DNA from 2 places in the Vibrio sp. J502 genome. Region 1 is predicted to be linked to the other one. Evidence: predicted binding sites of a transcription regulator. Region 1 holds the regulator's gene; the other holds the start of a gene.
The links. Region 1 encodes MetJ, which represses methionine synthesis genes. Its sites were predicted from a motif close to TTAGACNTNTANANGTCTAA; they were not measured.
Positions count from the first base shown of each region.

Region 2: the regulator MetJ is predicted to act here: its motif matches at 1,468-1,487, upstream of metH (methionine synthase).

Region 1 is NZ_CP104554.1:3,113,035-3,116,466, reverse strand. Features, by position in the region: gene rpmE (50S ribosomal protein L31) at 1-160, shown strand, start outside; gene N5E84_RS14495 (malic enzyme-like NAD(P)-binding protein) at 366-1,643, shown strand; gene metJ (met regulon transcriptional regulator MetJ) at 1,792-2,118, opposite strand; gene N5E84_RS14485 (O-succinylhomoserine (thiol)-lyase) at 2,402-3,432, shown strand, end outside.
Region 2 is NZ_CP104554.1:2,467,518-2,470,949, forward strand. Features, by position in the region: gene metH (methionine synthase) at 1-1,418, opposite strand, end outside; gene N5E84_RS11330 (cation:proton antiporter) at 1,601-2,881, shown strand; tRNA gene N5E84_RS11335 (tRNA-Asp) at 3,418-3,432, opposite strand, start outside.

The sequences.
Region 1 (3,432 bases):
CAACTCTTTCGAGTTCAGCTCAACGCTAGGCAAAGATTCTATCCACCTAGACGTGTGTGACAAATGTCACCCATTCTACACTGGTAAGCAACGTATCGTTGATACTGGCGGCCGTGTAGATCGCTTCAACAAGCGTTTCGGTGCTCTTTCTAGCAAATAATCTCTTTTTTGCTAGAAAATTAAAAAAGGATGCTTCGGCATCCTTTTTTGTTGGCATTTTTTGTATAGTTGTCAGTACGCACTGGTCTTATCTGCGACATTTTCTCCATTTTTTGATGAAGCACGTCAGGTTCCCGCCTAGGAAGTTTGAGCGACATCCATTAGAATTATGGACCTTTTCCAATCCAACACGAGCACTTATACCTATGTCTGATGACACTCACCAAGAATTAACGGCAGAAGAACAATTTCGCCAACGCGCACTCGATTACCATGCTTACCCAACCGCGGGTAAAATTGCCATTTCACTAACTAAGCCTGCCGACTCGGCTGAAGACCTTGCTTTAGCTTACAGCCCGGGCGTTGCTGAACCGGTTCGTGAAATCGCACAGAACATCGACAACGTTTATAAATACACTGCGAAAGGCAACACCGTCGCTGTGATCTCAAACGGCACGGCTATTCTTGGTTTAGGTAACTTAGGTCCGATGGCTTCCAAGCCCGTCATGGAAGGAAAAGCGCTACTGTTTAAACGCTTTGCTGGGCTTGATTCAATTGATATTGAAGTAAAACACCGCACAATCGATGAATTTGTCGATACGGTTGCCAACATCGCCGACACCTTTGGCGGCATCAACTTAGAAGATATCAAAGCACCAGATTGCTTTGAGATTGAACGCCGCTTGATCGAGCGCTGTAATGTGCCTGTTTTCCATGACGATCAACACGGCACTGCGATTGTTACCGCCGCTGGCATGCTCAATGCGATTGAACTGCAAGGCAAGAAACTCAACGAATGCACTATCGTCTGTCTTGGCGCTGGCGCAGCAGCCACCGCTTGCATGGAACTACTGATTAAGTGCGGCGCAATGCGTGAAAAAATCTACATGCTTGATCGCAAAGGTGTGATTCATACTCGTCGCGATGACATTAATGAATATAAGCAGTTGTTCGCTAATAACACCGACAAACGCACACTGGAAGATGTGATTGAAGGCGCTGACTTATTCCTAGGTGTGTCAGGCCCCAACCTGCTGCCTGCCGAAGCGCTAAAATTAATGGCCGATAAACCGATCGTATTTGCTTGCTCAAACCCGGATCCGGAAATTAAACCGGAACTCGCACGCGCGGTACGTGACGATTTAATTCTCGGCACAGGTCGTAGCGATTATCCAAACCAAGTCAACAATGTGTTGTGCTTCCCATTTATTTTCCGTGGCGCTTTGGATGTCCGTGCTAGTGAAATTAATGACCAAATGAAGCTAGCCGCCGTTGAGGCGATACGTGAACTGGCTAAAGAAGAAGTGCCGGCTGAAGTGTTGAAAGCTGCAGGCGTAAAAGCGTTAAGTTTCGGCCCTGAATACATCATTCCAAAACCGATGGACCCACGCCTACTGCCTCGTGTTGCTAAAGCGGTTGCTCAAGCAGCGGTTGACTCTGGCGTCGCTCGAATCGAGATGCCTGTCAATTACATGCAAGAATAATCACAAGCTTGAGCGGCTAAATGCCTCGCTCGAAAAAAAACCGCTGACTTTCAGCGGTTTTTTTATATTCTGAGACACAGAGCCAAAGTCACAATGGCAACTTACCCAGTATCCTCTCTATTTTATCTCGTTGTACCGCAATTACGCGCTACACTTCTTCATCATCATACGCTTCAAATTCAATGCCCATGGCGGTCATTAATGCTTTTGCTTCCGTCGGAATATCGTCTGGACGATCTTTTCTCAAATCTTCGTCGGTCGGTAAAGGTTGACCAGTATAAGCATGCAAGAAGGCTTCACACAGCAGCTCACTGTTCGTTGCGTGGCGTAAGTTATTGATTTGACGGCGAGTGCGCTCATCAGTTAATACTTTCAACACTTTCAATGGGATTGAAACGGTGATTTTTTTGACTTGCTCACTCTTCTTCCCATGTTCAGCATATGGGCTAATGTATTCCCCATTCCAGTCTGCCATTGCGCACCTTCGTTATCGTAATTGGTCGTTAAAAATTTGAAAGTTGGATTTTAGCGGGATTTACCGCCACAAGCAAAGATATATAGACGTCTGGATATATTGACGTCTTCTTTTTGGTTCAGTAAAGTGTGCCATTATCGACTGAGAGATAGCAATATAGCGCACTATCGGATATAGCTAATACTCTAGACAATTGAAATTGCCACCTTAGTTGTCCCCGAATAAGGCAGGAACCCCCTCAATAAAAGTCAGTTTATTGAGTTTATTAAGTAAGGAAACCGTCATGACCACTCGCAAGCCAGCCACCATCGCCGTTAGAACCGGTATTGAATCCGACTCTCAATATCATGCTGTTGTGCCTCCAATTTATCTTTCGACAAATTATAGCTTTCCTGCGTTTGGTGAAGTGCCTAAATACGATTACACACGCTCTGGCAACCCGAATCGAGGTCTGCTCGAAAAAGCGTTGTTTGAACTCGAATCGGGTCAAGGCGCGGTGGTGACTAACTGTGGCACTTCGGCGCTGAATCTATGGGTTTCCGCCTTTTTAAGTCCTGACGATCTGATTGTGGCCCCGCATGACTGTTACGGTGGCACATATCGCCTGTTTAATACACGCGCCAAAAAAGGCGATTTTAAGACACTCTTTATTGATCAATCCGATCCAAACGCTTTGCAGGCCGCTTTGGCGAAAAAACCCAAATTGGTACTCATTGAAACCCCATCCAACCCATTAGTTCGCGTGGTAGATATTGCTGATATTTGCCAACAAGCACACGCCGTCGGTGCATTAGTGGCGGTTGACAACACCTTCTTAACGCCAGTGTTCCAAAAACCATTAGAGTTGGGCGCAGATTTTGTCATCCACTCCACCACCAAATTCATCAACGGCCACTCCGATGTGATTGGCGGAGTTGTTATCACCAAAACAGAGCAGCACGCTGAAGAGCTAGCATGGTGGGGCAACTGCCTTGGCTCAACGGGAACCCCTTTTGATAGCTATATGACGCTGCGTGGCATTCGTACCTTAGGCGCAAGAATGCGCGTCCATGAGGAAAGCTCACGTGCCATTTTGGACTATCTGCAAAGCGAAGCCTTAGTAAAGGTCATTTATCACCCGAGTTTGCCAGAGCATCCTGGCCATGAGATAGCGAAAAAGCAGCAATCTGGCTTTGGATCTATGCTAAGTTTTGAGTTTGCGGGCAGCTTTGAACAGCTCAAATATTTTGTCTCTCAGTTAACATTATTCTCACTGGCAGAATCATTAGGAGGCGTGGAGAGCTTAATCTGCCACCCCGCTTCGATGACTCACCG
Region 2 (3,432 bases), 650 kb from region 1:
AGTTTAGCTTGTTCAACAAACTTCTCTTTTCCCTCCTTGAGGGAAATCGAGTTCACAATCCCTTTGCCTTGAATGCATTTGAGACCTGCTTCAATCACCTCCCACTTAGAAGAATCAACCATGATTGGTACTTTGGAAATATCCGGCTCAGAAGCGCATAAATTGAGAAAGCGGACCATGCAAGCTTGCGCATCCAACATCCCTTCATCCATATTGATATCGATGATTTGTGCACCGTTTTCGACCTGCTCTCGAGCAACATGCAGCGCCTCATCATACTGCTCATCTTTGATTAAACGCTTAAAACGCGCAGAACCAGTGACGTTAGTTCGCTCACCTACGTTGATGAATAAGCTCTCTTTGGTAATCGTCAGCGGCTCTAGACCGGATAGACGACAAGCCACTGGAATATCGGGTAACGCTCTTGGTTTCACACCTTCGACCACTTTTGCCATTTGTCTAATGTGCTCAGGAGTGGTTCCACAACAGCCACCAACAAGGTTCAAGAATCCCGCTCGCGCCCATTCCCCGATGTGCTGCGCCATCTCATCAGCTTCAAGATCATACTCACCGAATGCGTTAGGCAACCCCGCATTGGGATGAGCCGAGACATAACATTCAGAAATACGTGATAGCTCTTCAACGTATTGGCGCAATTCATCCGGACCGAGTGCGCAGTTCAAACCAAATGAGATAGGCTCAACGTGTCGCAGTGCATTATAAAAGGCTTCGGTTGTTTGCCCAGAAAGCGTTCGACCAGAGGCATCGGTGATTGTCCCTGAGATCATCACGGGCAGTTTGTAACCCAACTCTTCAAACACACAATCCACCGCAAAGGCACAGGCTTTAGCATTTAAAGTATCGAAAATGGTTTCAATCAAAATTAAGTCGCTGCCGCCACGAATTAAAGCACGTGTTGATTCTGAGTAAGCTTCAACTAATTGCTCAAAGCTGATATTTCGAAACCCAGGGTCATTCACGTCAGGGGAGAGCGAGCAAGTGCGGTTTGTTGGCCCTAGCACTCCCGCCACGTAACGAGGTTTATCAGGCGTTTTCGCCGTCCATTCGTCAGCAGCTTGGCGTGCAAGATTTGCAGCAGCGAAATTGATCTCATTGCTAATGGCTTGCATATCGTAGTCGGCCATTGCGATGCTCGTCGCGTTGAAGGTATTCGTCTCTAGGATATCAGCACCTGCTTCCAAGTAAGCACTATGAATTTCTTTGATTAACTGAGGCTGCGTCAAGACGAGAAGGTCATTATTTCCTTTCAGATCGCTTGGCCAATGGGCAAAGCGATCTCCGCGATAATCTTGCTCTTCCAATTTATAGCTCTGAATCATGGTGCCCATGCCACCATCAATCAATAATATTCTCTGTTGCAATTGAGCTTCAATTTGACTTCTAACTTCTCTTCCCACAGTACAGCCTCATTCCTTTTGGTTATTCGCTCATCCTATCATATAACCATTAGAAATCTAGACGTCTAAACTTCACTTTAATTATCGTTTGATACATCTGCAATCATGGCTAAAAAGTGTTTGCTATTTGTACATCATCCAAGGAGAATTTCATTCATATTTTGTTACACGACGAGAAAACAATGTCTGTCTATTACACTTTATGCTTCCTATCAGGAGCAGCAATGTTGATTGCCTTTCTAAACAGTAAGATAGGCAATATGCAAACCACTATCGCCATTACAGCAGGATCGATGATGTTGTCATTATTGATCTTAGTTGCAGGTCAAAATGATTGGTTTCATCTAACTCAAATAGCGACAGAAACCGTCAACAGTATTAACTTTGAAAATTTTCTGCTCAAAGGAATACTCGGTTTTCTACTTTTCGCTGGTGGCCTAGGCATCAAATTACCCAACCTAAAAGATCAGAAATGGGAAATCGCGGTTCTTGCGCTAGGCGCAACGCTATTTTCAACCTTCTTCATCGGTTTTGGGCTATACGCCTTCTGTCAATTTATCGGTATTCACTTCGATCTCGTTTACTGTCTGCTATTTGGTGCACTCATATCACCAACAGACCCAATAGCCGTATTAGCTATTGTTAAAAAGTTAAATGCACCAAAACGTATTTCAACCCAAATCGAGGGAGAATCGCTCTTTAATGATGGTTTTGGTTTGGTTATCTTTGTCACTATTTTCACTATTGCATTTGGTACAGAAGCACCAACCATAGGTAGTGTAACTATGTTGTTTATTCAAGAGGCAATGGGGGGCATCCTGTATGGCCTAGCTCTTGGGCTATTATTCCACTACCTCATCAGCGCCACCGATGATCACTCAATGGAACTGCTTTTAACCATTGGTATACCGACTGCTGGCTATGTTTTTGCAGATGTTATTCATGTTTCCGGACCTTTAGCTATGGTTGTATCAGGGATAATGATTGGCAACTGGACACGCTTCATTGGCTTTTCAAAAGAAAGTGAAGAACACCTTGACCACTTTTGGGAATTGGTTGACGAATTTTTGAATGGTGTGCTCTTCCTACTTATCGGTATGTCGATGCTACTTTTCAAATTCCATGAAGAGGACTGGATATTGATGGCTTTCGCCATTCCTCTTGTCTTATCTGCTCGCTATCTAAGCGTTTTTTTCTCTTACATCGGCTTCAAGCGTTACCGCTCCTACAATCCATGGTCAATAAAGATACTAACTTGGGGAGGGCTACGAGGTGGGCTAGCACTAGCAATGGCACTTTCTATCCCATCTGGCATATTAGTTATCCCAGACAAGCTTATTGATGTAAAAGAGATAATCCTTGTTATGACATACGCTGTCGTGGTGTTCTCAATACTTATTCAAGGTTCAACAATTACCCCATTGATAGATAAAGCAAAACAAGCTGAAAAATCGTCAATGTAGAAAGAAAACTGTCAGTAATGACTGATCAAACCAATTTTACCTCTAGCCGATGTTCTAGAACATCGGCTTTTGCTATCTTTACTTTGTTACTCCTCTCTCTATATCTACTGTAATACCAATTTAAAAAAATATGATCTAATTAAGGCTGTTGAACTATGGTGAAATATCACTATGGATAGCTTTAGTAACACTTATTTAAAAAGCTGGCGAACCCTATTCAAATGAAGGTGTGATGATGGCTCTCGCACACCCCAAAGAAAGTCATTCATGTACACAAATAATCACACAATAGCTTAAAGTCAGCCGAACAAGTTTGAACAAACAGGTTCAATGATTATTGAAGAAGGACGCCAAGTAAAACTACGGACCGGTAAGCGAGCCCTAGCTAATCAGAGTGTTACGAATTACAAGGAGTGAGTATGTAAGTATGCGTGGAATTGATTTTTAGAAGACGGCACTGAGAGTGATAAAAAATAAAATGCTATTTTACTCAAACGAAAAAAGCCCAGCTATTACTAGCAGGGCTTCTTAATAAGTGGCGGAGCGGACGG